2 regions of the Aurantiacibacter flavus genome follow, and region 1 is predicted to be linked to the other one. Evidence: predicted binding sites of a transcription regulator. Region 1 holds the regulator's gene; the other holds the start of a gene.
The links. Region 1 encodes LexA, which represses DNA repair genes until DNA is damaged. Its sites were predicted from a motif close to GTTCCNCNCTTGTTCT; they were not measured.
Positions count from the first base shown of each region.

Region 2: the regulator LexA is predicted to act here: its motif matches at 13,092-13,107, upstream of ABDJ38_RS12305 (ribonucleoside-diphosphate reductase subunit alpha).

Region 1 covers NZ_JBDLBR010000002.1:674,951-690,728, reverse strand. Annotated here, with positions in the region: gene secG (preprotein translocase subunit SecG) at 1-302, opposite strand, end outside; gene tpiA (triose-phosphate isomerase) at 420-1,178, opposite strand; gene ABDJ38_RS07995 (peptidylprolyl isomerase) at 1,427-3,358, shown strand; gene trpE (anthranilate synthase component I) at 3,373-4,884, shown strand; gene ABDJ38_RS07985 (phosphodiester glycosidase family protein) at 4,881-5,720, shown strand; gene ABDJ38_RS07980 (anthranilate synthase component II) at 5,717-6,340, shown strand; gene trpD (anthranilate phosphoribosyltransferase) at 6,337-7,305, shown strand; gene trpC (indole-3-glycerol phosphate synthase TrpC) at 7,325-8,113, shown strand; gene ABDJ38_RS07965 (tRNA-binding protein) at 8,118-8,489, shown strand; gene ABDJ38_RS07960 (PilZ domain-containing protein) at 8,592-9,080, shown strand; gene moaC (cyclic pyranopterin monophosphate synthase MoaC) at 9,297-9,767, shown strand; gene ABDJ38_RS07950 (molybdopterin molybdotransferase MoeA) at 9,764-10,969, shown strand; gene lexA (transcriptional repressor LexA) at 11,039-11,716, shown strand; gene ABDJ38_RS07940 (ComEC/Rec2 family competence protein) at 11,747-13,930, opposite strand; gene gltX (glutamate--tRNA ligase) at 13,960-15,387, shown strand; gene ABDJ38_RS07930 (citrate synthase) at 15,425-15,778, shown strand, end outside.
Region 2 covers NZ_JBDLBR010000004.1:78,597-94,374, reverse strand. Annotated here, with positions in the region: gene ABDJ38_RS12390 (UrcA family protein) at 1-32, opposite strand, end outside; gene guaA (glutamine-hydrolyzing GMP synthase) at 222-1,796, shown strand; gene ABDJ38_RS12380 (EamA family transporter) at 2,151-2,525, shown strand; gene ABDJ38_RS12375 (acyl carrier protein) at 2,950-3,225, shown strand; gene ABDJ38_RS12370 (SDR family NAD(P)-dependent oxidoreductase) at 3,226-3,903, shown strand; gene ABDJ38_RS12365 (ANL family adenylate-forming protein) at 3,903-5,198, shown strand; gene ABDJ38_RS12360 (acetyltransferase) at 5,200-5,835, shown strand; gene ABDJ38_RS12355 (hypothetical protein) at 5,901-6,044, opposite strand; gene ABDJ38_RS12350 (hypothetical protein) at 6,139-6,372, shown strand; gene ABDJ38_RS12345 (hypothetical protein) at 6,487-6,885, opposite strand; gene ABDJ38_RS12340 (zinc-finger domain-containing protein) at 7,004-7,231, opposite strand; gene ABDJ38_RS12335 (ABC transporter ATP-binding protein) at 7,324-8,259, shown strand; gene ABDJ38_RS12330 (DUF6265 family protein) at 8,337-8,825, shown strand; gene nadB (L-aspartate oxidase) at 8,883-10,469, shown strand; gene ABDJ38_RS12320 (hypothetical protein) at 10,601-11,056, shown strand; gene ABDJ38_RS12315 (methyl-accepting chemotaxis protein) at 11,075-12,364, shown strand; gene ABDJ38_RS12310 (hypothetical protein) at 12,416-12,637, opposite strand; gene ABDJ38_RS12305 (ribonucleoside-diphosphate reductase subunit alpha) at 13,170-15,197, shown strand; gene ABDJ38_RS12300 (hypothetical protein) at 15,471-15,770, shown strand.

The sequences.
Region 1 (15,778 bases):
TCGGTCGCGCCGCCAGCCGGCTCGGTCACCGAGCGGTCCAGCGAATCGTCGATCGTGCGCGTACCCGAGGCATCGACCGCCACCGCCGCCAGCACGATCGCCAGCACCACAAACAGCACCGCCGACCACTTGGTGGCGCGGGTGAGGAAATCGGCCGCGCCGCGCGCGCTCATCACGCCGCCGGGGCTGCCACCGCCGCCCATGCCGAGGCCGCCGCCCTCAGACCGCTGCATCAGCACGAGGATCACGAGCACAAAGGCGACAATGGCCTGCACTACGGTGAGGAAGAGGAAAAGACCCATTATGACTTCTTTGCTGCTGGGCGCCTGCGCGCCTGTATCAAAGCGGGCGATCTAGGCGTTTCGACCCGTTTGCACAAGTCACCGCCCCCGAGCGCCCCGCCCTGCTGTGGCTGAACCTTAGCTATCCTGGGCTTCTGCGGCGGCGATGATGATGCCGAGGAAGCTCTCGGCGGTCAGGCTCGCGCCGCCCACCAGTGCTCCGCCAACCTCGTCAGCCGAGAGCAGCTCCGAAGCGTTGTCGGGTTTGACCGAGCCGCCATAGAGGATGCGAACAGCCTCACCCGCTTCGCCCAGCAGTTCTACCAGCTTGGCGCGGATGGCCCGGTGCATGGCGCTGACATCGTCAACCGTCGGGGTGCGCCCTGTGCCAATCGCCCAGACCGGCTCATAGGCTACGGTAAGCCTCTCGGCGGCCTGTTCACCACTCGGCAGCGAGGCGGCGAGTTGCGCGGTCACGACCGCCTCAGCTTCTCCGGCATCGCGCTGAGCTTCGGTTTCACCGACGCAGACGATCACGTTCATATTCGCAGCGATGGCGGCATCCGCCTTGCTACGCACCATCTCGTCCGTCTCGCAGTGATCGGCGCGACGCTCGGAATGGCCGACGATCACGAATCCGGCCCCGGCATCCTTGAGCATGGCAGCCGAGATATCGCCGGTATGCGCCCCGCCTTCCGCGGCATGGCAGTCCTGCGCGCCGACGGCTATCAGTTCGGCTTCCTTGCGCGTGGCGTGGATAAGTGTGAACGGCGGGGCCAGCGCGACCTCGACCTTCACCATCCGTTCGGCGGCACGGTCGATTGCGCGGGCTTCGGAGAGCATGGCACGTGTGCCGTGCATCTTCCAGTTTCCAACGATGTAAGGGCGCTGGGCCATTGAAATTCCTGTAATCTGTGTGTGTCGAGCGAGGCGGCTATAGCAGCTGCATCGCCATCAGGCTCAAAGCGGCTAGTCAGACGCGGCGAGCTTGTCAAAGCCGCTTTTTCCCCGAACGACAATCCACACACTGGCTGTTGCGGGCGGGTCGCAGCCGGGATAAGGCGCAGCCAGTGTGCCCTCAAGCGGGGGGCGCGACCAATTCCCAACAGATCCCTCGGATCGCAGGCCACAGATAAAGCTGCTTCATGCTCACTTTCTTCCGTAATTTCTTCAAGTCCAAGGTCGGCGTGGTGGTGACACTGGGCTTTCTTGGCCTGATTGCGCTGGCCTTTGCCAGCATGGACGTATCGAGCACCGGTGTGTTCGGCGGTGTATCGGGAGGCGACCGTGTTGCGCGGGTCGGCGACCGGCGAATCAGCACCTCGGACCTGTCCACCAATGTTAGCAACGAGGTCGAGCAGCTGCGCCAGCAGAACCCGACCCTCACTATTCAGAGCTTTGCGGCCGAAGGCGGCGTTGCAAACGTGCTCCAGCGCATGATCAGCCGTTGGAGCATTGCCGACTTCGCTGAAAAGCTGGGCCTGCGCGCGGGCGACAGGCTGGTCGATAGCGAAATCGTTTCGATCCCGGCCTTTCGCGGAGTGGATGGCAAGTTCTCCGAGGAGGCCTTCCGTGGTGCCCTCACCCAGCGGGGCCTGAGCGAAAGCGCCGTGCGCGATGATCTGGCCATGGGCCTCATGGCGCGCCAGCTGGTGACCCCGGCCTCGCTTGCCTCGCGCGTGCCGACCGCGCTCGCGCAACGCTATGCGCAGCTACTCGGCGAAAGCCGCACGGGCGCCATCGCTCCAATTCCCGCCGCCGCCTTCGCGCCCGATGGCGATCCGACCGACGAGCAATTGCAGGCCTATTACAACGAGAAGCAATCGCGCTTCATCCGGCCGGAGCGCCGTGTGTTGCGCTATGCGGTTTTCAACGATGCCGCACTTGGCACGCTGCCCGCGCCCACCCAGGCGCAGATTGCCGCCCGCTATGAACGCGATGAGGATCAATACGCCGCGCTCGAAATGCGTGGCTTGACCCAGCTCGTCGTGCCGACCCAGGCCGCCGCGCAGGCCATCGTTACCGAAGTCAACGGCGGCACCTCGCTCGAAGCGGCAGTGCAGGCCAAGGGACTTGCCGTCTCGCCAGTCGAGGAGCTGAGCAAGGAAGCGCTGGCCACGCGCACCTCGCAGGCTGTCGCCAATGCCGCCTTCGCCGCAAGGCAGGGCGCGCTATCCGCCCCCGCGCAGGGGCCGCTCGGCTGGTATGTCATGCGTGTCGACAGCGTCAGCAACCGCGCGGCGAGACCGCTTGCGCAGGTCAGTGGCGAGATTGCCGAACAGCTCAAGACCGAGCAGCGCCGCCAGGCCTTCATCGCTGCGGCAGAAGCAATCGACGACGGTTTCGCGGATGGCCGCAGCCTGTCGGACATCGCCGACGAATATGATCTGGAGCTGACTTCCACCCAGCCGCTCACCGCCGATGGCCGCATCTACGGCACCGGCGAGTCGGCCCCGATCGAACTTGCCCCCGTGCTCGAACTGGCCTTCGATGTGGACGAAAGCGATCCGCAGCTGGCCGAGACCGTTGCCGGAGAGAACCTCGTACTGTTCGAGGTGAACGAGATCACCGCTTCGGCCCCGGCCCCGCTCGCCGAAATACGCGAGGATGTGACGCTGTCCTGGCGCCGTGACGAGGGCATGAAGGCCGCTGGCGCCGCCGCTGCGCGCATCCTCAAGCGGGTCGAGGACGGCAGCACGCTGACCGCCGCCGTCGCCGCCGAGACCGAAAATCTGCCTCAGCCCCAGTCGGTCACCCTGAACCGTCGCGAGCTGGCCCAGCAGCAGCAGGTAACGCCCACGACCATGCTGTTCTTCTCGATGGCCGAAGGCACCACCAAGCGCATCGAACAGGCGCCCTCGTCGGCGTGGTTCGTCGTGTCGCTCGACAAGATCGAGACTCCCGAAATCGCGGCGGACGATCCGCTGGTCGGCGCGACCCGCCAGCAGCTCTCGGGCAATGCGGGCGAGGAATATACCGAGCAGCTGGTGCGCGCGATCGAACGGAGCCTCGAAGTCGAGACCAACCAGTCGGCGGTCGACGCTGTGATTGCGCAGCTCACCGGCCAGAACCAGTAGTAAGGGAGGTGAATTTGGGCGCACAGCCGCTCAACGCTGCGCAGGCGCGCGCCAGTCTTGCCGCTGGCGAGAATGCGCTCGTCTGGCGCCGGGTCGTGGCCGATACCGAGACCCCGATCGGGGCCGCGCTCAAGCTGATCGAGCCGGGCCGGGGCGACTTCCTGCTCGAATCGGTCGAAGGTGGCGAGGTGCGCGGGCGCTATTCGCTGCTCGGGCTCGATCCCGATCTGATGTTCCGCGCCACCGGGCATAGCGCCGAGGTCAACCGCAAGTGGCAGCATGACCGCGAGGCCTATACACCGCTTTCGGGCGATGCGCTGAGCGAGCTGCGCAATCTGGTCGCTTGCTGCCGGATCGACGTTCCTGCCGAGCTGCCGCCTGCGCTTGCCTGCGTGGTGGGCTATTTCGGCTACGAGACCATCGGGCTGGTGGAGAAACTCCCGCGCGCGCCGCAGAGCGAGCTGGCCCTGCCCGACATGCTGTTTGCGCGCCCCACGCTGGTGCTGGTGTTCGATTCGCTGACCGACGCGCTGTTCGTGATCGCCCCGCTGTGGGCGGGTGCCGGCGAGCCCGATATGCTGATCGAGCGCGCGGGCGAGCGGATCGACGAGGCCCTGCGCCAGCTTTCGGGCGCGGTACCGCCCTCGCGGCAGTTGGCCGTGCCGCCCGATCTCGAGCTTGAGCCGGTAATGGACGAGGCCGAGTACGAACGGATCGTGCTGGCCGCGAAGGAATACATCTCGGCGGGCGACATCTTCCAGGTCGTGCTGGCGCAGCGCTTCACCTGCCCGCTGCCGGTACCACCGATTGCGCTCTATCGCTCGCTGAGGCGGGTGAACCCCTCGCCGTTCCTCTATTTCCTCGACCTGCCCGGCTTCGCCGTGGTCGGATCGAGCCCGGAAATCCTCGTGCGGGTGCGCGATGGCGAAGTGACGATCCGGCCCATCGCGGGCACCCGTCCGCGCGGCAAGACGCCCGAAGAGGATGTGGCCAATGAGCAAAGCCTGCTCGCCGACCCGAAGGAATGCGCCGAGCACCTGATGCTGCTCGACCTGGGCCGCAACGACGTTGGCCGGGTGGCGGCGGCGGATTCGGTGCGGGTCACGGCCCGCTCTATTGTCGAGCGTTACAGCCATGTGATGCACATCGTCTCGAACGTGGTGGGCAAGCTCTCGCCCGATCACGACGCTATCGACGCGATGTTCGCAGGCTTCCCTGCCGGAACTGTATCGGGCGCGCCGAAGATTCGCGCCTGTCAGGTGATCGCCGAACTCGAACCCGAAACGCGCGGGCCCTATGCTGGCGGCGTCGGCTACTTTGCGCCCGATGGCTCGGTCGATAGCTGCATCGTTCTGCGCACCGCCGTCATCAAGGACGGGGTGATGAACGTGCAGGCGGGCGCCGGGATCGTCGCCGACAGCGATCCGGCCTATGAAGCGGCCGAGTGCCGCCACAAGGCCGGTGCCCTGATTGCCGCTGCGCGCGAGGCCGTGCGGGTCGCGAGCGAACCGGGCTTCGGCCAGTGACCCGCGCGCCACTGCTGGCCGCGCTCCTGCTGCTGGCAGGCTGTGGCGATGCACCGCAAGGCGGCGAGCCCGTGGTGCGCATCGCGCTCGATGGCGGCAGCGAGGATGGCGGGGCGGCCTCGCCCAGCGCATCGTCATCAGCCGCGGCGTTCGATGCCTGCGAGGTCATCACCTTCGAGAAGCAGCGGTTCGTCGACTGCATCGCCGATCCTGCGGATCACACCATCGCCACCGCGCTCAGCCCGTCGGGCGGCGCGCCGTTCCGCTCCTTCGCGGCCTTCCGCAAGGCGAACCCGCAAGCCGATGTCGCCTTCGCCATGAACGGCGGCATGTTCGACGATGCGGGCATGCCGGTCGGATACTTCGTGGAAAATGGCGAAAGGCTGAAAGAGCTGAGCCGCGCCAATGGAGTGGGCAACTTCCACCTGAAACCCAACGGCGTGTTCTTCGGCAGCGGTAGCACCTGGCAGGTGCTCGACACAGAAGAATTCTACAGCACCGTGCTTGAACGCCCGCAGTTCGGCACCCAGAGCGGCCCGATGCTGGTGATCGACGGCGAGATTCACCCCGAGATCACAGAGAACGGCCCCAGCCGCCTGCTGCGCAACGCGGTCGGCGTCGACGGGCAGGGCCGCGCGCACTTCGTCATCTCGCAAGGCCCGATCAGCTTCGGCGTGATCGCGCGCCTCTATCGTGATCGGCTCAAGACGCCCAACGCGCTGTTCCTCGATGGCTCGGTATCGAGCTTGTGGGACCCGGTGGCCGACCGCATGGACCAACGCGCCCCGCTCGGCCCCTTGATCGTGGTGAAAAACAAGGCAAGAGCACAACCATGAGCCAGCCCGACATCCTCGTTGTCGACAACTACGACAGCTTCACCTTCAACCTTGTCCACTACGTGATGGAACTGGGGGCGAAGGTCGAAGTGGTGCGCAACGATGCGCTCACCGCCGCCAAGGCGCTGGCGACGGGGGCCAAAGGCATCCTGATCTCGCCCGGCCCCTGCACGCCGAACGAAGCGGGCATCTCGCTCGATCTCGTCGCGGCCTGCGCCGATGCGGCGCGCCCGCTGATGGGCGTGTGCCTTGGCCACCAGTCGATCGGTCAGCACTTTGGCGGCACGGTAACGCGCGGCGGGCTTATGCACGGCAAGACCAGCGCCGTCACGCATGACGGCAGCGGCCTGTTTGCAGGCCTGCCCTCGCCATACATCGCTACCCGCTATCATTCACTGATCGTGGAAGACATTCCCGAGTGCCTGCTGATCAATGCGACCAGTGAGACGCCAGGGATCGACGGCACGGCAGTGATGGGTTTCCGCCACGAGAACCTGCCGATCCACGGTGTGCAGTTCCACCCCGAGAGCATCGCCACCGAACACGGCCACGCGCTGCTGGCGAATTTCCTGCGCATCGCGGGGCTGGAGCCGAAGGCCAGAAACGACGCCGGCTCATGAGCATGACGATGCCCGAAAGCCACGCGCTGTTCACGCGCATGTTGAACGGCGAGCTGGGCGACAATGAGATTCGCGATGTGCTGCTCACGCTGACCGAACGCGGCGAGACTGCCGAGGAAATCGCCGGGGCCGCGCAGGCCATGCGCGAAACCATGCGGCGCGTGAAAGCTCCGGCCAACGCCATCGATGTCTGCGGCACCGGCGGCGACGGACAGCATTCGCTCAACATCTCCACCGCCGTCGCCATCGTGGTCGCGGCCTGCGAAGTGCCGGTCGCCAAGCACGGCAACCGCGCGGCCAGCTCGAAGGCGGGTGCGGCCGACACGCTGGAGGCGCTTGGACTCGATCTCGATGGCGCGGGCCACCATGCCGAGCTGACGCTGAACGAGATCGGGATCGCCTTCCTCTTCGCACAGACGCACCACCCGGCGATGAAATACGTGATGCCGATCCGCAAGGCGCTGGGTCGGCGGACGATCTTCAACCTGATTGGCCCCATCGCCAACCCGGCAGGTGTGCAGCGCCAGCTTATCGGCATCGCCCGGCCCGACTATGTGCCGATTTACCGTGACGCGATGCAGCTGCTGGGCATGGACAAGGTGATGATCGTTTCCGGGCTGGAGGGGCTCGACGAGCTTTCCATCGCTGGCCCCAGCCGCGTAGCGACGCTCGGGATCGAGGGCATCGGCGAGGAAATCACGCCCGAGGATGCAGGTCTGCCGCGCCACTCGCTCGAAGCGATCCGGGGCGGCGATGCGGACCATAACGCGGCTGCGCTGACCCGCCTGTTGCAAGGCGAAGAGGGTGCCTATCGCGATGCCGTGCTGCTTAACGCGGCTGCCGCGCTGGTCGTGGCGGGCGACGTGGCGAGCCTGCGCGACGGCGTGGAAGAGGCCGCCGAAGCGATCGACAAGGGGCTGGCCAAGGCGCTGCTCGACTGCTGGATTGCCGCGAGCAAGGGTTAGGCCTAGCCGGAGACTGGTTTTGGACAAGTTACAGGAAATCTGCGCCACCAAGCGCGACGAAGTCGCCGCCCGCAAGGCAGACATGAGCCTTGCCACGCTGGAGGAAGCCGCGGCACAGCAAACAGCCCCGCGCGGGTTTGAACGGGCATTGCGTACCAAGGCCGAAAGCGGTTTCGGCCTCATCGCCGAGGTCAAGAAGGCGAGCCCGTCGAAAGGCCTCATCCGCGAGGATTTCCACCCCGCTACTCACGCGCGCGACTATGCCGCTGGCGGCGCGGCCTGCCTCTCGGTGCTGACCGACGCGCCCTATTTCCAGGGCCACGAAGACTATCTCAAGGAAGCCCGTGCTGCCTGCGACCTGCCCGTCCTGCGCAAGGATTTCATGGTCGACCCCTGGCAGGTGACCGAGGCGCGCAGCATCGGGGCCGACGCGATCCTGATCATCGTCGCCGCGCTGGACGATGGGCTGATGGCCGACATCGAACAAGCCGCGCTGGCGCATCAGATGGACGTTCTGATCGAAGTTCACGACGAGGCCGAGATGGAGCGCGCGGCCAAGCACCTCACCTCGCGCCTGATCGGGGTCAACAACCGCAACCTGAAGACCTTCAGCACCGATCTCGCCACGACCGAGCGACTCGCCGCGCTGGCGCCGGAGGGCTCGCTGCTGGTGGGCGAAAGCGGCATCCGCGATCATGCCGACTGCCAGCGCCTCGCCGCAGCGGGGGTGCGCTGCTTCCTCGTCGGTGAAAGCCTGATGCGACAGGATGATGTGGCGGCGGCAACACACAAGTTGCTCGAGGGATAGGGCCATGCACCTGCTGCACGATGCCGATGCCCCGATTGCCGAACAGATCGGCTTCGACCAGTTCCTCGCCGTCGATATCCGCGTGGGCACGATCATCGCAGCCGAGCCTTTCGAAAAGGCGCGCAAGCCTGCTTTCCGGCTCACGCTCGATTTCGGCCCCGTCATTGGCGAGAAGAAAAGCTCGGCGCAGATCACCGTCAACTACACGTGCGAGGAACTGGTGGGGCGGCAGGTCGCCGCCGTGGTCAACTTCCCGCCGCGCCAGATCGGCCCGATGATGAGCGAAGTGCTGGTGCTCGGCTTTCCCGATGCCGATGGCGAGGTGGCGTTGTTCGCGCCTGACAAGCCCGTGGCGAACGGGGCGCGGCTGTTCTAGCAGAAGGCCTGACGCAGATTTACCCCGGCTACGTGGCAATCTTTCTGCTCGCCTTTACCGCTTCTCAAACATAATCGTGGATGGCGGGCATGGAGGTCTATCATGCTGCCCAGAGTTGCCGCCCTTTCTCACCCGACGCCTTTTCTTGACCGGAGAAGTGCCAGTCGCCGGACCTTCACGCTCAGCTTCGACGCATCCGACGGGCCGGGAACGACGCCTGTCGTCATTCTGGACCTCTCGCAGACAGGCTTGCGCATCCGGTCGTCGGCCAAGCTTGCCATGGGCGAAACCTTCGAGGTTGCGCTCCCCGAGGCCGGAACCGTGTCCGCGACAATCGTGCGCAGCGCGCGGGTCGATCACGAAACCGAGTACGGTGCCGAGTTTCACGTGCCGATTACCCAGGCCGCCGTCAGCGCGGCCTTGCTCGCCGCCCCGGCGCTTGCCAATCCGGTGTTGCAGGATGAGGCGATCCCTGAACCCGACGTGGGAAAGTTGAGCCGCCGGACGCGCGTAGTAATCCTTGGCGGCCTCACCGTTACCACCTGGCTGCTGGTCGGAGCTGTCGGCTATTTCATCGCGCGCCTGATCTAGCAAGAGCCGTACTGGCGCTCGATATCCGGCGAACGACAGTGCCCTGTCCTACATTGCTATCCTGTGCCACGACAGTGGTATGACGAACGCCTTTCATAAGCTGCTCGCAGGATCGCGCTACAGCCCTCTTGCGCGCGGCAGGAAATTTCTCTCCAGGACGGTGTCACACCTGTACCACCTTGCACCGAATGCAACAGCGATGAAGGCCGCAAGCCGATGAGCAAGCTCACCCACCTCGACGAAACTGGCGCGGCGCGGATGGTCGATGTCGGCCACAAGGCACCAACCGTTCGCTCGGCTACGGCAAGCGGCTTCATCGAAATGCAACCCGCAACGCTTCAGGCGGTGCGCGATGGCTCCGGCCCCAAGGGCGACGTGCTGGCCGCCGCGCGGATCGCCGGGATCATGGCGGCCAAGAAGACCGGAGAGCTGATCCCGCTGTGCCACCCGCTCGCGCTCGATACGGTGAGCGTTGACTTCGCTTTCGAAGACGACGGCATCGCGGTCACCGCGCGCGCCGCGCTGACCGGCAAGACCGGCGTCGAGATGGAGGCGCTCACCGCCGTCTCGGTAGCGCTGCTGACGATCTACGACATGGCCAAGGCACTCGAGAAGGGCATGATCATCTCCGAAATCCGCCTGCTCGCCAAGACTGGCGGCAAGAGCGGCGACTGGTACGCCGAGTGAGCCTCCCCCCGCCCATCCCGCACGAGGAGGCGCAAGCACGGCTGCTCGCCATGGCCGCGCCGCTCGGCAGCGAACGTCGGCCCACGGGCGACACTGCGGGGCGCTATCTCGCCGCCCCGCTGCTGGCGCGCCGCACACAACCCCCTGCGGACCTGTCGGCGATGGACGGCTATGCCGTGCGTGCCGACGAGCTGACCGGCCCGTGGCAGGTGGTGGGCGAAAGCGCGGCGGGCCATCCGTTCGACAGGGCCTTGGCCCCGGGCGAGGCTATCCGCATATCGACCGGAGCGCTGATGCCTCAGGGAGAGGCGGCGGTGCTGTTGCAGGAGAACGCTGAGCGCGAGGGTAATGCCCTGCGTCTGAACGGCGAGGACGCGGCAACGCCGCGCCACGTGCGCCGCAACGGGCTCGACTTCGCGCAAGGCGACGCACTGCTGGACGCAGGCACAAGGCTCTCGCCCGCAGCCGTGGCGCTGGCGCTGTCCGGCGGACATGGCACCCTTGACGTGGGCCGCCTTCCCCGCATCGCCGTACTCGATAGCGGCGACGAGCTTGCCGCCGATCCGGAATCCGTCGCTCCGCACCAGATCCCCGCCAGCAACGGTGCAATGCTTGCGGCCATGTGCAAGGGGCTGGTCAGCGAGATCGACCGGCTCGGCCCCGTGCCCGACACGATGGAGGCGATGCGCGCCGCGCTGGCACAGGCGGATGCCGCCGATGTGCTCGTCACCAGCGGCGGAGCCTCGGTGGGCGACCACGACCTCGTCCGCCCGGCGCTGGAGGAATGGGAAGCGGAAATCGCTTTCTGGCGGATCGCGATGAAGCCGGGCAAGCCGCTGCTGATCGCGCGCAAGGGCGCGCAGTTCGTGGTGGGCCTGCCGGGCAATCCGGTCTCCAGCATGGTCACGGCCTACCTGTTCCTGCTCCCTCTGCTGCGACGCCTTGCGGGCGCGGCCCAACCTCTGCCGCGTGCGATCACCCTCCCCACGCTTGATGCTCTGCCCGCGACGGGCGGACGCGCCGAGCTCGTGCGTGCCAGGATGGGCGATGGCGGCGTGACGCTGCTCGGCCAGCAGGACTCCTCGGCGCTGCGCGCGCTCGCCGCGAGTGAGGCGCTGATTGCGCGCCCTGCCCATGCGGGCGAAGCAAAGGCGGGCGACATGGTCGCCGTCTATCTGCTGAGCGGTGGCGGATGGACTTGACTTGGCCGCAATCGTTCCATAGATGTTCCGCATTGGTTCCCGATTTGGGACTGTTTGACGGAGTGGCCCATGTTGACCGCGAAACAGCACGAGCTTTTGCTATTCATCCACCACCGGCTTGAGGAAACGGGCATTTCGCCCAGTTTCGAAGAGATGAAGGAGGCGCTCGACCTGAAGAGCAAGTCGGGCGTACACCGACTGATCTCAGCTCTGGAAGAGCGCGGCTTCATCCAGCGTCTCGCCAACCGCGCGCGTGCGCTCGAAGTGGTGAAGATGCCTGAGAACATGGCTGCCGGTCGCACCGCTAAGGATGCCGTGGCCAAGGCGACCACACCGCCAGCTGCCGCGCCTGCTCCGGCAAACGACGTGATCGAGATTCCGCTTCACGGCAAGATCGCCGCGGGGCAACCGATTGAAGCGCTGGAGGATAGCCGTAGTCTGCCCGTCCCCGCCGCTCTGCTCGGCTCGGGCGATCACTATGCGCTGGAAGTATCGGGCGATTCGATGATCGAAGCGGGCATCTTCGATGGCGACTTCGCTCTCGTGAAGAAGACCAACACCGCGCGCGATGGTGAGATCGTGGTCGCGCTTATTCGCGGTGAAGAGGCAACGCTCAAGTACTTGCATCACGATGGTGGCAAGATCCGGCTCGATCCGGCAAACTCGGCTCTGCAACCGCAGGTCTATGCCGATACCGAAGTCGAAGTGCAGGGTAAGCTCGCCGGGCTCCTGCGGCGTTACCACTAATTGACCAGTTTGGTGGCGTTGGCGGGCCGATTAATCCTCGGCCTCGCCGCGCCACCATCCGTGTTCGCCCTGCCCCTGCGCTACGGTGGTGACTTCGGGCGGATCGAGCAGGATGGCAAGGCCACCGCTTGCCGCGAGCATCCGCCGGTCGGCCTTGAGCCAGCGCGGCTGGCATGAGCGCGGCAACCACCGGTCAGCGACGACGATATCGGCGCGCTGGCATGCCGCAGCCAGCGCCCGCTCCTCCACGATGAGGTCGCTGCGCGCGAGCAGCAAATGCCAGGCCCGCCCTGCGCGTTCGAGCGTGACCGAGCAGAACTCGGGGCTGCACCGTGCGCCGGGCCAATCAGCCAGCGCCACCGGCTCTGCCTCGACCCCGGCCAGTTGCATCAGGTTGTCGCGGGTATAGGCGCTGTCGGTGTCGCGCAGCATGATGAGCCGCCGGTCGGCGGTGGTGATGCCCACATGTCGCCCGTCGCTCGAAACGAGTACGTCGGGAACGCGCGTGGCGAGCATCAACACGGTCGCAAGCGCCACCGGCGCAAGGCCCCAGGCGCGCGCCCGGCCCTGCCAAAGAGCGAGCCAAAGCCCGCCGGCGACGAACAGTGCCATGGTCCAGGCACCGGGATGCGGAAACAGCTTCACCGCACCGGGCTGAGCGGCGGTGAAGTGGGCGATGGCAAGCATGAGGTCAAGCGACTGGCCGGCCAGCCACCACACGGGCGCCCCCGCCCCGATCAGGTCGAGCACGAGAGCCAGCGCGATGAGTGGCATGGAGACGAAGGTGACCAGGGGAATGGCGATCACATTGGCCAGCGCGCCGTAGACCCCGGCCCGATGGAAGTGGAACAGCACGATCGGCATCAGCGCCAGTTCGATGACGAAGCCGGTGATGAGCAACATCGCGGTCTGCCGCCCGAGCCGCGTCAGGCGTCGCTCCTCGCGCGGGGCGAGGAAGGCCTTGGCCCAGCCGCAGTTGTGCAGCGCGACAATCGCGATCACGGCGGCAAAACTCATCTGGAAGCTGGGTCCGACTATGGATTCGGGCCACAGCAGAAGCACGATCACCGCCGCCACCGCCACCATCCGCAGCGACAGCGGCGCCCGGCCCAAGGCCAGCGCGCCCAGCACCAGCAATGCGGCCACGCAGCTGCGGACGGTGGGGACCTGAGCGCCGGTCAGCAGCGTGTACCCGGCCCCCGCCAACGCTGCGAGCGCAGCAGCGCCCACCGGAAGTCGCATCCGCAAGGTCAGCCAGGGCCACAGCGCCAGCAGGCGAATGGCGAGCAAGTAAGTCCCCGCGATCACAGCGCTGACGTGAAGCCCGCTGATCGAAAGCAGATGGGTAAGCCCGGCATCGCGCATCGCAATCTCGTCGGCCGCGCCAATTGCGCCGCGATCGCCGCTGGCAAAGGCGGCAGCGATGGTGCCCGAGGCTCCGCCAAGCTGCCCACGCACATGGGCCGAGAGGCGTCGCTGCACTTCGGCCAGCCAGCCCTCTCCGCCGGTTGCCGGTTCGACCAGCGCGATGTCACCCTGCACGCTGCCGGTGGCTGCATAGCCGGTGAACCAGGCGCTGCGCGCGAAGTCGTAGCCGCCAGGCAACATCGGCGAGGCTGGCGGCATCAGGCGCGCCGTGAAAGCGATCAGAGCGCCTTCGCGATAGGCCGGGTCGTCGTCGGCAAGCGGGACGTTGATGCGCACCTTGGCGGGTTCGCCTGTGTCGGGATCGCGGATGGCGAGCACAAGCCGCACCCGTTCGTCCGCCGGTTGTTCGATCCTTTCGAGCACCCGCCCCTCGAGGTCGGCCGACAGCGGGCGTTCGAACGCCTCCGTCCCGACCAATGCCGAGCGCGCCCACCCCGTCGCCACCCCGGCCGCGATCAGCAGACCGACAGTGACAATCGCGAGCAAAAGCCGCGCCCGGTCCTCGCGCCCGCGCCATGCGGCAAGCGCTCCCAGCGCCGCCATGGCTCCCGCCGCCATCGCGCCAATCCAGGCGGCAGGCCCTGGCAGCACGAACCAGGCGGCCACGCCCCCGGCAAAGGCCACTGCCAGCCACGGTCCGCGATCGAAGCCTGCATCGGCAAGGAATTCCTCGGCCCCGTCGCCAAGACTGGACAAAGAGACACGGCTGAGCCAATGCGGCTGCTGCGTCGCAGCATTGCCCGTGTCGTCCCCCATCGGGACCGGCGGTGGCGAATGCGTGGCCATCAATGAGATTAGGACAGGATTACGTGAATATGGCAAGCGCAGGCAGCACGGCAGACCGTCCGGTCGTCACCCGCTTCGCGCCCAGCCCGACCGGCTTTCTCCACATCGGCAACGCCCGCACCGGGTTGTTCTCATGGCTCTATGCCCGCCATTGCGGCGGCAAGGCATTGCTGAGGATCGAGGATACCGACAAGCAGCGCAGCACCCAGGAAGCCATCGACGTCATCTTCGACGGTCTGAACTGGCTAGGGCTTGAGTTCGACGGCGAGCCGGTGTTCCAGTCCGAGCGCGCGCCGCGCCATGCCGAAGTGGCTATGAAGCTGCTCGAAGCGGGCAAGGCCTACAAGTGCTTCGCTTCGCCCGAAGAACTCGCCGAAATGCGCGAGCAGCAGCGGGCGAACAAGCAGCCGATGCGCTATGACGGGCGCTGGCGCGATCGCGATCCCTCAGAAGCACCCGAGGGCGCCCCCTTCGTGATCCGCCTGAAGGCGGAGACAGGCGGTGACACTGTGATCGAGGATGCCGTGCAGGGCCGCGTCAAGGTCGCCAACAAGGAGATCGACGACTTCATCCTCCTGCGCGCCGATGGCACCCCCACCTATATGCTGGCCGTGGTGGTTGACGATGTCGATATGGGCGTCACCCACATCATCCGAGGCGACGATCACCTCAACAATGCTTTCCGCCAGATCCAGCTGATCCGGGCGATGCAGGGGATTGAGGAAGGCTGGGACGAGCCCGTCTATGCCCATATCCCGCTGATCCACGGCAACGATGGCGCCAAGCTTTCCAAGCGGCATGGCGCGCTCGGCGTCGATGCCTATCGCGACGAGCTGGGCATCCTGCCTGAAACGCTGTTCAATTACCTTCTGCGCCTCGGCTGGGGTCACGGCGACAAGGAAGAGTTCACCCGCGAGGAAGCCATCGCGCTGTTCAACCTCAGCGGTGTTAACAAGGGGCCGAGCCGGTTCGACATGAAGAAGCTTGCCAATATGAACGGCAACTTCATTCGCGAGGCCGACGATGCGCGCCTCGCCGGTCTGGTGGCCGGGCGGATCGGGTCGGAGGCCGACGAAAAGCTGCTGACCGAGGCCATGCCCGTGCTGAAAACACGTGCGCGCGATCTGGGTGAGCTGGCCGATGGCGCGCGCTTCCTGTTTGTGCAGCGCCCGCTCGAACTGACCGAAAAAGCAACACAACTTCTCGACGACGAGGCACGCGGCCGTCTGGCCACAATTTCACAGCGTTTGAGCGCCGAGAAGGACTGGACAACCGAGGCTCTGGAGGCCAATCTCAAGGCCTACGCAGAAGACTTGGGGCTCGGCCTCGGCAAGCTGGCGCAGCCGTTGCGCGCTGCTTTGACGGGACAAACGACTTCGCCCGGAATTTTCGATGTGCTGGTCCTGCTCGGCAGGGACGAAAGCCTCGCGCGGATCGACGCGCAGGCCCGGTCCTGACGGCAGGGTCGCAACTATTAACACAGGAGTACAGGCTTTGGCGGACAAGCAAGCGAACCTCGAACTCGGCGGCAACTCGCTCGAACTTCCGGTGCTGCAGGGAAGCTGCGGACCCGACGTCGTCGATATCCGCAAGCTCTATGGCACCACGGGTGCCTTCACATACGATCCCGGCTTCACCTCGACCGCCAGCTGCGAAAGCGCACTGACCTTCATCGATGGCGAAGAAGGCGTGCTGCTGCACCGGGGCTATCCGATCGGCCAGCTGGCCGAGCATTCCAGCTTCATGGAAGTTTCCTACCTGCTGCTGAATGGCGAACTGCCGAGCAAGGGCGAGCTGGAAACCTTCGAAGACACGATCACCCACCACACCATGCTGCACGAGCAGCTG
Region 2 (15,778 bases), on a different contig from region 1:
GAAAGAAGGGCGAGAGTGGTCAGTTTCTTCATGGCGTTATCTCCTTGATAAGGTTGCAAACGCCTTTGACAGGTCCATCCCTTAGACTGTCCTTGCATTGTGCAGGTGCGAACAAAACATCGCAATTGCAAAAAGCCGGACGTCTGTTGCGCAAAGCGCGCAGGGCGCGTTGAGGCGCGCGGGCGCTGGACAGCGGCGCGCCTGCTTCCTATCGGCACATCATGACGGCACATATCCTCCCCGATTCCATCCTTATCGTCGATTTCGGCAGCCAGGTGACCCAGCTGATCGCGCGCCGCGTGCGCGAAGCCGGCGTCTATTGCGAGATCGCGCCCTTCACGCTCGCCGAAGAGGCCTTCGCCCGGATGCAGCCCAAGGGCATCATCCTCTCGGGAAGCCCGGCCAGCGTCCCCGAAGAGGGATCGCCCCGCGCGCCCGACATGCTGTTCGAGGCGGGCGTGCCCATCCTCGGCATCTGCTATGGCCAGCAGGTGATGAGCCAGCAATTGGGCGGCGAAGTCCGCCCCGGTCACGAGGTTGGCGACGGCGGCGAGTTCGGCCGCGCCTACCTCACGGTGACGAAGGACTGCGCGCTGTTCGAGGGCCTCTGGGCAGAGGGCGAGCGCCATCAGGTGTGGATGAGCCACGGCGACACGGTCACGCGCTTTGCCCCCGGGTTCGAGATCGTTGCCGTATCCGACGGCGCCCCATTCGCGGTGATCGCGGACGAGGCTCGCAAGTTCTACGGCACGCAGTTCCACCCCGAGGTGGTCCACACCCCCGATGGCGGCAAGCTGCTGGCTAACTTCGTGCACAAGGTCTGCGGCCTTGCGGGCGACTGGACCATGGCCGCCTATCGCGATACCAAGGTTGCCGAGATCCGCGAGCAGGTCGGCGACGGCAAGGTGATCTGCGGCCTTTCGGGCGGTGTCGACAGCTCGGTGGCGGCGATCCTCATTCACGAGGCGATCGGCGACCAGCTCACCTGCGTCTTCGTCGACCACGGCCTGCTGCGGATGAACGAGCGCGAACAGGTCGAGAAACTGTTCCGTGACCATTACAACATCCCGCTGGTGGTGGTCGATGCCGAGACGCGGTTCATGGCCGGGCTTGACGGCGTGACCGACCCCGAAAAGAAGCGCAAGTTCATCGGCGCGGAGTTCATCGCCGTGTTCGAGGAAGAGGCGAACAAGCTCGGCGGGGCGGACTTCCTCGCGCAGGGCACGCTCTATCCCGATGTCATCGAGAGTGTCAGCTTCACCGGCGGCCCCTCCGTCACGATCAAGAGCCACCACAACGTCGGCGGCCTGCCCGAGCGGATGAACATGAAGCTGGTCGAGCCGCTGCGCGAGCTGTTCAAGGACGAGGTGCGCGAGCTGGGCCGCGAGCTGGGCCTGAACGACCAGTTCGTGGGCCGTCATCCGTTCCCCGGACCGGGCCTTGCGATCCGCATCCCCGGCGAGGTGACCAAGGAGCGCTGCGATATTCTGCGCAAGGCCGACGCGATTTATCTCGACGAAATCCGCAAGGCGGGGCTTTACGACGCGATCTGGCAGGCCTTCGCCGTGCTACTGCCGGTGAAGACGGTGGGCGTGATGGGCGACTATCGCACCTATGACAGCGTCTGTGGCCTGCGTGCCGTCACCAGCACCGATGGAATGACCGCAGATGTCTATCCGTTCGATGCGCAGTTCCTGACCGGCTGCGCCACGCGCATCGTCAACGAGGTGCAGGGGATCAACCGCGTGGTCTATGACTATACGTCGAAGCCGCCAGGCACGATCGAGTGGGAGTGATTCCGGGCGCTGTCGGGCTGCTCTGCTCGGGCTGCCGTGGAAGAGCCAGAATAAACGGTCGTCTCGGCGTGGTCGTGCAGGCGGTGGCCGCGGCTCGTGTGCACATGAGCAAAGTCTCATTGGTGCCAGTCGAGAGCATTACCAGTCAAGAGCATTAGCTGTAGGGACGCTTGTTCCTGCCGCTATGGCTCGCGGCCATGAGCATGACCGTTTTCTTTGCAGTTCTCCTTGCGGCTGCCCTCCACGCAGCGTGGAATGCGATGCTCAAAGGCGGCAAGGACATAGTATCTCGGCACGGCAGCCGTCGTTGTCGGGCAGGCGCTCTTCACCGGCTGCTTCATCGCATCATATTCGTTGATCGACGGGCTTGATGCGCGGCAAGCGGGCACGGCACTGGGCTACTACGGCTGGCTGACTATCGGTAATGCTCTGGCATTCATCGCAATTACCGCGATCGCGTGCCCATCGATCTTGCGGCGTGTACCGAAAGAGGGATTGCGTATTGCGGTGCTCGGAGGGGGTGCGTCTTACGCGGCCTTTGCCTTGGTGATCTGGTCGTTCACTCAGGCGCCGATCGCGCTTGTCACCGCCCTGCGCGAGACTTCGATCGTCTTCGCTCTTTTGATCGGCGTATTGGTGCTCAAGGAAAAGCTCAGTTTGGCGAAGGTGGCGTCCACGGCAATTGTTCTGGCAGGCGTTTTCATGACCCGCTTGGGAAAATCTACCTAGAAACGCGCCCGATCGTGTTGCACTCTATTCAAAAGCAATAGTTGGACGCCAGTGGCCAGCTTCAAGTTCGACGAGGACTTGCCCCCGTTCCGGCAGGGCGCTTCGTCCGGGGAATGCGGTGTAACCCATAGGCTGTGCGAGGTTACGCTCTCAGGCCTCAACACCCTCTGTCACAATACGATACACTCCAATGAATCAAGAAAAACGCGCTGTTCATTCTCATGCCGAACCTATAGCATATGCCTTAAGCTGTGACGCTAGAAGCCATCACATGAAGGCTCGCGAATAATTGGATATGACGCCAAGAAACGGGCTACAGAGAACAAAAAATAAATCTCTGTGCGAAAGAAAGTTTCGTCGATCTTGGCGCATTTATACAAATTCGAATTTCTTAGACATCTTCATGTTGCGATGGAATTGAGCGATGAAAATTGAGCAGGCCAAGGAAATAGTTATTCAAGTCATATCCGAGGTGCTTGAAGGTGACACTGAAGTCACCGAGGAGATGCACCTGATTGGGGGCGAGTCTCTTCTGGATTCTATGAAACTCGTCGAAGTTTGCCTTGCTCTGGAAGACTTGGCAGATGATCACGGCTTCGAATTCGATTGGACATCGGAAGCGGCTATGTCCAAGTCTCGCGGTATGTTCCGAAGCGTTTCGGCGCTCGCCGAAGAATTTGCAAGCCAGTCGGAGGCGTAAGTGATTGTTGTTACTGGCGCTAGCCGCGGGCTGGGAAAAGCGATAGCCGAGCGGCTTGTGGGAAATGGCGAAGATGTGGTTGGTCTTGCCAGATCGGTTAGCGCTTTAGATGTTGAAGGCGTTGAATGTGACGTCAGTGACTATGCTTCAGTGAAAAACGCTGCCCGCGAAATCAAGCGGATGAAGAGGCCGATGAAGGCATTCATCAATGCAGCTGGTGTCGCGTCGATGAATATGGCTGTCACTACTGACGAGTCTACTGTCCAGAAATTGATCCAAACAAATCTTGTTGGAACAATATACTGCTGCCAGCTTTTTGCGCCGATAATGCTACGACAGAAGCAGGGAAGTTTTATAAATTTCTCAACTATCGCTGTCGCCTTGGCCTTGAAGGGCGAATCGGTTTACGCAGCTTCGAAAGCTGGCGTTGAGTCATTTTCGCGCACCTTCGCAAGAGAAATGGCTGACTTCAATGTAAGGGTTAATTGTATCGCGCCCGGCCCCATACGCACGGACTTGCTAAGGGGGATAACCGATGAGCAAATTGACAAGATAACCTCTCGGCAGGTGATCCCAAGGCAATTCCACAAGGCGGATGTGTGCGATCTGGTCGAGCTATTAATCGATGACAGGGCCGCCTCGCTGAGTGGGCAAGTATTAAATGTGGGCGGTGTCTGATGAAAGTATTGGATAAGCTTAAAGAGCGTTGGCGCGGGATCGACTACCCATTTCTTGTTCACGCAAGCGGTGAACTGAAATTCAGTGAGATATCGAATCAAGAATCTATTGATTTGAGCGACATAAGGAGCGGAGATGTTGTCGCCCTCATTGGTGACTTTGACCCGCAATCGATTCTGACGTTGTTGGAGTTGATCGACAAAAACGTAATTCTCGTGCCTCTTACGACGGATACGAGGGCTCAACATGAATACTTCTTCGAATCTGCATTGGTCGATGCTGTTATAGAGAACGGTGTCGTCAGGCGTATAGAGCATGGCCGCAAGCACGACTTCATCGAAAAGCTTCGCACACAGGAACACGCCGGACTTGTCTTGTTTTCAACAGGGACGACCGGCCGGCCTAAGGCGATCTTGCATGACTTAACATTGTTCATGCAGCGCTTTGAAACGCCGCGCCCCACCTTAAAGACTATAAACTTTTTGTTATTTGATCACATCGGTGGGCTTAATACACTGCTCCATACCTTATTTAATAAGGGTACAGTTGTAGCCCCGAAGTCCCGGAATGTTGAAGATATATTGTCGACATGTGCGGAGCACAAGATTGAGGTTTTGCCAACTACGCCGACTTTTCTTCGCATGATGCTGATGAGCGGGCTAATACCGGATAGGGTTCCAGACACGCTTCGGATCATAACCTATGGCACCGAGCGAATGGATCAGCCAACACTGGATGCCTTGTGCGAATTGCTGCCGAACGTGGACTTCAGGCAGACATTTGGAATGTCCGAATTGGGAATTGTGCGCGTCAAAAGCGAAGCGCGAAATAGTCTCTTTATGAAGGTTGGCGGCGAAGGCGTTGAGACCAGAGTGGTCGAGGATGTTCTCGAGATCCGGTCACAGACAAGGATGCTGGGCTATCTGAACGCGGATAGTCCCTTTGACGAAGATGGCTGGTATAACACCAAAGACATCGTTGAAGAACGTGATGGATATTATAAGGTTGTCGGGCGAACAAGCGAAGTCATCAACGTTGGCGGTTTGAAGTTTATGGCTTCGGAGGTCGAACGAGTGGCCTTGCAGTTCGCGAACGTCGAGCTGGCGAAAGCCGAAGGCAAACCAAATCCCATTACCGGTCAACATGTCGAGCTTACCGTTCAGCCGGCTGCCGATCGGGACTTGGACAAGGGTGAATTGAAGGCGTTCCTAAGCTCGAAGCTGCCCGCGCATATGTTGCCGAAGCGGCTTAAGATTTCCTCGGTTGGTGTCGGCCACAGATTCAAGAGAGCATAGTATGGATGTGGTGGTGGTAGGAACCGGCGGGCTTGCCAGGGAGTTCGCTGCGTTCTTTTCAGACGAAGTGAATATAGTAGGTTTTTCGTCCGAGAGTTCGGAAGAGTATTCCAAATTTAAGCTGCCCGATAAGTTCTTTGAGGGTGATATTACTCCCGAACTCGTGGGCACCAGATATGCAGTTCTTGCGATCGGGAGCCCAATCACCAAGGAGGCGGTTTCCAAGAAGCTCGAATCCGCTGGGTTTGTTTTTCCGAATCTGGCCCATTCATCATCTGTGTTGGCCACGGATATTCAGGAGCTTCCTGATCAGGGGCTCATCGTCTCTCCGAACTGTGTGGTGGGATCAGATGTGTCGTTCGGACGCCATGTCTACCTGAACTTTATGGTTGGAGTCGGGCACGATGCAACGTTCGATGACTTCGTGCAGATAAACCCGGGTGCGCAAGTCGGTGGCGCTGTATCGGTGGGATCTCGTGTGCTCATCGGTTCGGGATCGAGCATTCTTCAGGGTTTGAAAGTCCGAGATTCCTCCACGGTCGGCTCGGGTGCGGTTGTCTTTTCTTCTGTGCGCCCGGGCGTAACTGTCGTTGGAAATCCGGCAAAGCGCCTGAAGCTTCCGGGCTTCACGGACTGATTGGCGCAGCTGGGCGGAGTGCGCGTAGCAAGCCGACCTCTGCGTAACGGTGGCGAGCCAGGCGCTCAGGTCATAAGCAGCAGGTCGAGCGCGAGGCCCGAAATGACCGATAGCGAGGCCCGCCCGAGATCGATACCGCTATCGGGCTCGAGCCGGGCCAGCAATTGCCGCAGTCCCGCGCATTCGGCTTGCTGCGCGCGCTGGATCAATCTCTCGTTCCTCTACGGCTGCGATACCTCGCGCGAGCTGCTTGCCGACTTGCGTGCTGGTACCGCCTTGTCACTCGCCGGTGCGGAGCGGTGCTTGCCGCACATCGACTATCTCGATGTTCGTTCCGATGGCGCCTTGACCGTGGAGGTCACTGCGAACGGTGTTATCGGCACCTACGATAGCTATGACGCGGCCCAGTTGGCGGGCGACTACGATGCCGTACCAGAGCCTGCCTATCGCGTGGAGATGCATCTGCAAGGTCGAGAGGAGGCAATGGCCCCGCGCTTCGTAGGGAAGGTGCCTTTCCCCTTCAGTCTGAGTGCGTGACCGGAGGCGGGGGCGCGTTTCCGATCGGGCCGCGTCCGCGGCGCAGACGCAGAAAAGCCCGCCTCGCGTTCTGCGCAGGCGGGCCATTTTTTGGGGCTATGCCGGTTTGGCCGATCAGTCCTCGGCGCGGGTGTAAGGCACGAAGTCCTCAAGGAACAGGGCGCCGGTGAACGATCCGGTCGACCGGTCGACGGTGCGCATCACGTCCTGGCGGCACAGCTGGCTGCCCATGCGCTCGATGATCGGAATGTCGTCGAAGCGCAGCTGGTTCGGGCTGGTGGTGCGCGCCACCCAGATGGTGTCCCCCTGCTCGTAAACGAGGCCGATCCGTTCCACCACTTCGAGCTTGTTGCTGTTCATCACGGTGATGCAGCTCTCGGGCTCACCTGCGGTGCGGCCTTCGAGACGCTCGGCAAGGCGAGCCTCGGCGCGCTCCGCTGGCGTTTCTGCGGAGACCGGCGCCGCGCCCAGCGCCAGCGTCGATGCGGCTGCAAGTGCGATAAAGGTCTTCATGGATGCTCTCCTGTTCATATGGCAGTACCATCTCATAGACGGAATGAACGTGCCATGACCTCAGAACGGGCAGGAGAGTTTTTCGTTACGTCGCCACCGGCTCCAGCCGGATGCACCGTCAGGCGGCCGCGCCGGTAACGCTTCCCTCGTCCGCCGCGCCGCCAGCGAGAACAAAGCGCCGGTCGCAATAGCCGCAATCGACATAGCCTTTTTCGTCGATTTCCATCCACACGCGCGGATGGCCGAGCGAGGCCGGGCGATAGTTCTCACCGCCGCGAATGTCGCCAGCGCCATCGCACCAGACGCGGTGGGTTTCGACGATGGTGGTTTCAGGTGCCTTATCCATGCCCACAGCCCTACTGCGGAGCGGGCGGATTCGCAATATGGTCTGCAGCCTGCCCCTTGCCTCTGGCGGGGCGAACGCGCATTGGATGCGCCATGAGCGAAGCAGCGATCGAAATCCGCGATGTGGTGAAGCGTTATGCAGGGTCGGGCAAGGCCGAGCCGAAGCTGGCGCTCAAAGGTCTTTCCTTCGACGTGCCGCAGGGCGGTGTGTTTGGGTTGCTCGGGCCCAACGGGGCAGGCAAGTCGACCCTCATCAACATCATGGCGGGGCTGGTGAACAAGACTTCGGGCGCGATAAGCATCTGGGGGCACGACATCGACGCGCACCCGCGCAATGCGAAGCTCTCGATTGGCATTGTGCCGCAAGAGATCGTGTTCGACCCATTCTTTACCCCGTTCGAGGTGCTGGAGAATCAGGGCGGGATGTACGGCATTGCCAAAGCGCTACGCCGTTCCGAAGAGTTGCTGCGCGCGGTGCGGCTGGAAGACAAGCGCGACGCCTATGCCCGCACGCTTTCGGGCGGGATGAAGCGGCGGCTGCTGATCGCCAAGGCCATGGTCCATTCGCCGCCGGTCCTCGTGCTCGACGAGCCGACCGCGGGCGTCGATGTCGAGCTGCGGCGGCAGCTTTGGGAGCTGGTGCAGGAATTGAACGCGCAAGGCGTGACCGTGGTGCTGACCACGCACTACCTCGAGGAGGCAGAGCAGCTGTGCGACCGCATCGCGATCATCAACCACGGCGAGCTGGTGGCCAACAAGCCGACCGCCGAGCTGATCGGTCAGATGGGCGAGAAGATCGTTGCCGTAACGGTCGACAAGGATGTGACCGAGCTGCCGTCCGACCCGTATTTCCGCAAGGTCGAGAAGGCGGGCGAGCGCTTGATAGAGGTCACCTACGACAAGCGCGAGAGCAACGCGGGCAAGGTGCTGGCGCGGCTGCAGGAAGCGGGTTTCGCCATTGAGGACGTGACCACGCGCGAGGCCGATCTTGAAGACGTGTTCGTTCAGCTGACCAGCGCGGGGGCCTGAGCACTTACCTCTGGTAAGATTTCGCCGCGTAGATATCGTCCGCCTCCGGGGGACTTTGTTGCAAGGGGGGCAGGACGATGAATTCACTTAAGCTGTTTGTTGCCGCTACCGCGCTTGGCGTGGTCGGTTCTCCCGCAATTGCCGGACCGCCGGCCGAACTGGCGGATCTCTCCTGGCTCGAAGGCCAGTGGGTGGGCGACGGGATTGCCGGGGCCGAGGCGGGAGAAACCTGGATCGCTGCGGGTACGGCGCAATTGGGGGGCCACTTTTACCAGCTGGCTCCGAACGGCGATGTCATGTTCTACGAACTGATGACTATCGTTCCCGACGGCGAGGGCAGCCTTGCACTGGTGCTCAAGCATTTCAACGCCGATCTTTCGGGGTGGGAAAGCAAGAGCGCTACCGATGCCGAGAGATTCCCGCTCGTCGCGCTGGGGGACCGCAAGGTGACGTTCGGCGGGCTGATATATGAACTGGGCAACGATGGTGTGCTGCATATCAGCGTACCCATCGAGGATGATGCAGGCGAGGCGCAGACGCTGACCTTTGAATTGTTGCGTCAATAGCCGCATACCCGGTGCGCGAGGCTTGTGCGCGGCAAGGGCATTCGCCATTACTGCGCGATGACAGACACGCCTTACGACGTCCTCATCATCGGCTCGGGCGCGGCGGGCCTCACCGCTGCGCTCACGCTCGCCACGAAGCTCAAGGTGCTGGTGCTGGCCAAGGGCAAGCTCACCAGCGGATCTACCGCCTGGGCGCAAGGGGGCATTGCGGCCGTGCTCGACGCGGGCGACACCTTCGAAGACCATATTCGCGACACCATGGTCGCAGGCGCAGGGCTGAACGACCGCGAGACGGTCGAATTCGTGATCTCCCACGCTCCCGAGGCAATCGACCGTTTGTGTGAACTGGGCGTGCCGTTCAACCGCGAGAGCGACCATCTCCACCTCACCCGCGAGGGCGGCCATTCGCATCGCCGCATCGTCCATGTCGACGATGCCACCGGCTGGGCGGTGCAGGCCGCATTGCTCAAGGCGGCGGAGGAAAACTGCAACATCACCCTGCTGCCGAACCAGACCTGCGTCGAGCTGATCACCGGGCGCCATGAAGAACGCTATTCAGGCTCGGGCCGGGTCTGGGGTGCCTATGCGCTCGACACGGTGAGCGGCACGGTCGTCGCCCACACCGCGCGGGCCACCATCATGGCAAGCGGCGGGGCGGGGCGTGTGTATCAGTTCTCGACCGCCCCTCGGGGGGCTACCGGGGATGGCATCGCCATGGCCTGGCGAGCGGGTGCGCGCGTTTCCAACATGGAGATGATGCAGTTCCACCCGACCTGCCTTTACAACCTCGAGATCAAGAACTTCCTCATCACCGAGGCCGTGCGCGGCGAGGGCGGGCACCTGCTGCACCCCGAAACCGGCCACCGCTTCATGGTCGACTACGATCCCGAGCGCATGGAGCTGGCCCCGCGTGACGTGGTCGCCCGCGCCATCGACGACCAGATCAAGCGCTACGGGCTAGACTATGTCCATCTCGACATCAGCCACCAGCCGCCCGAATTCGTGATGGAGCATTTCCCCACCATCTACGACAAGCTCGAAACGCTCGGCATCGACATGACCAAGGAGCCGATCCCGGTCGTGCCCGCGCAGCACTATACCTGTGGCGGGATCGTGATCGACCTGGCGGGCCGCACCGACTTGCCGGGGCTCTATGCGGCGGGCGAATGCACCGAGAGTGGGCTGCACGGGGCGAACCGGCTGGCGTCAAATTCGCTGCTCGAATGCTTCGTATTCGGCGATGCCGCCGCGCGCGACATCCTTGCCCGCTGGGACAACTTCGAAGCAGTGCCGCCGATCCGCGCCTGGGACGAAAGCCGCGTCACCGATTCCGACGAAGAGGTGGTGATCAAGCAGAACTGGACCGAGATCCGCCGCTTCATGTGGAACTACGTCGGCATCGTGCGCACGACCAAGCGGCTCGAACGCGCGGCGCACCGGATCAAGCTGTTGCACACCGAGGTGGAGGACTATTACGGCCACTTCACCGTCACCACCGACCTCGTCGAACTGCGCAACCTGCTGCAATGCGCTGACCTGATCGTGCAGAGCGCGCTTAAGCGGCACGAGAGCCGGGGGCTGCACTCTATCCTCGACTATCCGGAAACCGCGCCGCTGCCGGTCGATACGGTGCTGGTGCCCTGAACGGGCCGAACGGGTTAACGCAAAGCGAACGCAAGTTTCGGTGGCTATAGGGGATATCATTTATGTAGGCAGGCGACCTTGCGAATTGGGCGGCCAGTAGGGGATGCATTGCAATCGAAAAAGGGAATGCAATGCTGATCAAGAAGCAGGTCCAGCTCGGCAGCCGGATTATCATGGTGCTGATCGCGCTGGCGGTTGCCATGACGGTTGTGACTATCGCGCTGGTGCGTTTTGGCGGGCCGATGACGCAGGAAAATACGCTGCAAGACGCCTTGCTGGCCGACATTCTGCCGCCGCCGGCCTACAGCGTCGAGCCATACCTGCTGACCACGCTCATGGCATCGAACCCCGCGCGTGGCTCCCGATATCTCGAGCGGCTCGAAGTCACCCGCAGTGAGTTCCGCGAACGCAAGCAGTTCTGGGCCGACAGCGATCTTCCGGCCGAGCTGACCGATCAGGTCGCTGCCACGATGGCTTCGGCAGATGCGTTCTGGGAGATAGTCGACAACCGTTTCCTGCCGGCGTTCGAGGCTGGCGATCAGGCGGCGATTCGCGCAATTCAGCAAGGGGAGCTGGCGCGGGCCTAAGAAGCTCAACATGGCCAGGTGCTGACACTGGTCGAGATGTCGAACGCCTACCGCGAGACGATGGTTGCGGAAAACTATTGGCTCACTGCTGTGCTGCTGGCGGTCGCTGGCGCACTTGCGCTCGCGCTGGTCGCGGCGGTGGTCTATGCCGCGCGGACGATCCGGCAGCGCGCTATCGAGCCTATGGCCCGGATATCTGGCGCGATGGAAGCCATGTCGCAGGGTGACCTCACGCACGAGGTCGAAGGGGCGGACCGGCAGGACGAGATCGGCGCCATGGCCTGCGCTCTCGAAACCTTCCGGCAGGCGGCGATTGCGCAGCGCGCGGGCGAGGTCGAGCAGCGTCAGGTCGTCGGCTCGTTATCCGAAGGCATCACGGCGCTGGCCGACAAGAATCTTACGTTCCGCTTCGCTACGCCATTTCCCGGCACATACGAAAGTCTGCGCGCCGATTTCAATCGCGCGCTCGATGCCCTGTCGCAGGCGCTGGAAACGGTCAGTTCGGGCGCGGGCAATGTGCAGCAGTCGATCGCCGAAATTCGTGTGGCTACCGAAGACCTTGCCTCGCGTAACGAGGTACAGTCCTCGCGTCTCGCCGAAACCGCTCAGGCGCTGACCCAGGTGACCGGCGCGATCGGGCAGGTTTCGCGCGATGCGGCGGCCATGCACGGCTCGATGGACGATACCCGGGCGCGGGCCAGCGAGGGACACCGGGTGGTCTCGCGTGCGGTGGATGCGATGAACGCGATCGAACAGTCGGCGCAAGACATCGCCAAGATCGTGGAAGTGATCGACGGTATCGCGTTCCAGACGAACCTCCTTGCGCTGAATGCCGGGGTCGAAGCGGCGCGCGCAGGCGAATCCGGCAAGGGCTTCGCGGTCGTCGCAACCGAGGTGCGAGCTCTTGCGCAGCGCTCGGCCGAGGCGGCTGAACAGATCCGGAGTCTTATTTCGAACAGCGCTTCCGAAGTGGCGGAAGGGGTCAAACTCGTTGGCGCCAGCGGCACCAACCTTGATGATATCGTGAACGCTGTCAGCAAGATGAGCGCGCTTGTAGGGGATATCGCGCGTTCGGCCGAGGAGCAATCGCATCGTCTGCAGGAGGTCGACCGGGCCACGGCATCGATGGACCAGATGACGCAGGCCAATGCGGCCATGGTCGAACAGTGCTCGGCTTCCACACGTTCGCTGTCGCATGAGGCCGATGCCCTGATCGAACAGGTGCAGGTATTTCACACCAAGACCGGCGATTACGAGCGCGGCGCTCGGGTCGGGCAGTTCTCGCCAAGGCAGGATCTGGCCGCCTGAAGGGTGCGGGGGGGGGGAGGCTTCTCTCCTCCCTTCTGCCGTTAGGGGCGGTCAGTCGCCCATCATCAGCAGCAGGAACCAGGTCAGCACGGTGCCGCCGAGGAAGAGATACCAGCTCCAGTAGAGCTTCATGTCTATCCCGAGCTGGGCGATATCGACATCGAACCGCTTGATCTCAAGTATGCCGCCGGTGCCTCCGCTCGAGCCAATGAATAGCGCCACGAGCAGGCACAGGAAGATGCCGAAGGGTATGGCCTTGAACAAGGCAATCATCGTTTCGATCTCCTGCATGAGGGAGGCTGACCGCTCTCGCGCATAGCCACTTATGGTTAAGAAATCCTCACCTGCGCAGCATTGTTGCGGCGCTCGATTCGAATGCAAGGCAAGGCCAAAATGGCGGAGATATTTTTCCTCAGCTGCGTTTTTGCTCTTGCATCGGCCACGACCCGAGGACGCACCACGCGTCGCGCTGTGTTGTCCATGCAATACACCCGGGGAAGATGGGCCGGGAGGGGGCAAACTGGCCTGATCCCTATTGCGTAACGGCCTAGGCCGATTCACAAGGGGTTGTGGTCAGGCTGCCAGTGACACCCACTACCTAGACAAGCGCCTCCGTAGCTGCCTCGGGCAGGGAGGGGCGATTCGAAGGGCAAATGTGGGTTTGGCAAGCGAGATCACGGGGCACGAAGTGTCGGACAAGACGCCGCGAGGCGATTGCTGCTTGTTCGGAACATGTGCGGAACATATGATGCGCAGCAGCGGCCTTGTCCGTTGCTGCGGGGCAAGAGCCGGGGGCAAGACGCAAATGGAATTTCGCAACACCGACGAGGCGAACTTGGCACTTGATGAAACGACGGGCGTTGCCGCTGGTGCGCCCAAGGAAAAGAGCAGGAAGGCAGTGACGATGGACCGCAAGGACCAAGGCAGCGAGCAGCTGGTGGACGCCGAGGCCATGGCCGGTGCCGTGGCCGGTGCGGCAGAAGTGGCGGCCAAGGCTGCCAAGTCCGATTCCAAGACCGTCAATCCGCGCCGGTTCACCATCGTCACCGATCCTGCCCGCGACGCGAACCTCACCGATTTCGGCAAGGAAACGCTGAAGGATCGCTACCTGCTCCCGAACGAGACCTATCAGGATCTGTTCGCACGCGTGGCCGATGCCTATTCCGACGATGAAGAGCACGCCCAGCGCATCTACGACTACATCTCGAACCTGTGGTTCATGCCGGCAACGCCGGTGCTTTCGAACGGCGGCACCGGGCGCGGCTTGCCCATTTCGTGCTATCTGAACTCGGTGTCCGACAGCCTTGAAGGCATCGTCAATACCTGGAACGAGAACGTGTGGCTGGCCTCGAAGGGTGGCGGCATCGGCACCTATTGGGGCAATGTGCGCGGCATTGGCGAGCCGGTCGGCCTCAATGGCAAGACCAGCGGCATCATCCCCTTCGTGCGCGTGATGGACAGCCTCACGCTGGCGATCTCGCAGGGCTCGCTGCGGCGCGGCTCGGCGGCCTGCTATATCGACGTGCACCACCCGGAAATCGAGGAGTTCCTCGAAATCCGCAAGACCAGCGGCGACTTCAACCGCAAGGCATTGAACCTGCATCACGGCGTGCTCTTGACCGACGCCTTCATGGAAGCCGTGCGTGCGGGCGAGGATTTCGAGCTGCTGAGCCCGAAGGACGGCTCGGTGCGCGGCAAGGTCAATGCCCGCTCGCTGTTCCAGAAGCTGGTGGAGGTGCGCCTCGCCACGGGTGAGCCCTATATCGTCTTCTCCGACACCGTGAACCGGATGATGCCCAAGCATCACCGCGAACTGGGGCTCAAGGTCTCGACCTCGAACCTGTGCTCGGAAATCACGCTGCCCACCGGGATCGACCACCTCGGCAACGACCGCACCGCGGTGTGCTGCCTCAGCTCGCTCAACCTTGAGAAGTGGGACGAGTGGAACACCGACAAGCGCTTCATCGAGGACGTGATGCGCTTCCTCGACAACGTGCTGCAGGACTACATCGACCGCGCGCCTGACGAGATGGCCCGCGCCAAGTATTCGGCTGCGCGCGAACGCTCGGTCGGCATGGGCGTGATGGGTTTCCACTCGTTCCTGCAGATGAAGAGCATCGGCATGGAAAGCGCCATGGCCAAGGCGTGGAACCTCAAGATGTTCAAGCACATCAACGCCAAAGCCAACGAGGCCTCGCTGATGTTGGCGCAGGAGCGTGGGCCTTGCCCCGATGCCGCCGAAGTGGGCGCGATGGAGCGGTTCAGCTGCAAGATGGCGATCGCGCCGACCGCGTCGATCAGCATCATCTGCGGCGGCACCTCGGCCTGTATCGAGCCGATCCCGGCCAACATCTACACCCACAAGACGCTCTCGGGCAGCTTCGTGGTGAAGAACCCGTACCTCGAAAAGGTGCTCGACAAGAAGAGCAAGAACTCCACCAACGTGTGGAACTCGATCCTCGAGAAGAACGGCTCGGTCCAGCACCTCGACTTCCTGACCGCGGAAGAGAAGAACACCTTCAAGACCAGCTTCGAGATCGACCAGCGTTGGCTGCTAGAATTCGCTGCCGACCGCGCGCCGTTCATCGATCAGGCGCAGAGCCTGAACCTGTTCATCCCCGCCGATGTCGACAAGTGGGACCTGATGATGCTGCACTTCCAGGCCTGGGAGAAGGGCATCAAGTCGCTGTATTACCTGCGGTCGAAGTCGGTGCAGCGCGCCGGGTTTGCCGGCGGGGTGGAGGCCGACAACACGCCTGACGCGCAGAAGTTCGAACTCAGCGCACAGGGCGGGGACCAGACCGATTATGAGGAATGCCTCGCCTGCCAGTAAGGCGAGCAAAAGGATATGCAGGCGGCGGCGGGTTCAGCGGAACTCGCCGCCGCTGTCGTATCGGGCCAAGAGTCCGATGACCTTACCCTGCTCCACCTTGCTCCCCTCCCCGTGGGGAGGGGCTGGGGGTGGGGGGGGCTCAAGGCTGGCGTGGAACCCCCATCCCAACCCTTCCCCACAGGGAAGGGCTTTGTGATTCGCCCGCTTTAGGCCATCTACCGCCGGGGCCGCGCAAGCCTGCGTTAACCGCCCGCCTGCTATCCCCCGCTCACCATGAAACCGCGTGTAAACCGCTTTCCGACGCACCACGGCTATGGCGAGGTCAAGGTCTCGCGCTACATGGCGCTGTATGTCGCGCAGCTCGGCTGGATCGCGCTCGGGGTCTATCTCTATCGCACGGCCTTCTGGCCCTCGACCTGCACGCCCGACAACCTGTTCGAGGCCTATGCCTGCTCGATCCGCTTGCCCGAAAGCGGCCAGTGGCGCGAGGCGGCCTTGCTCACCTGGCTGTGGTCGACCCCGATCCTGATCGCGCTCGAAATATCGCGCCGCGTGGGCCGTTCGCAGGACTGAGCCGCGTT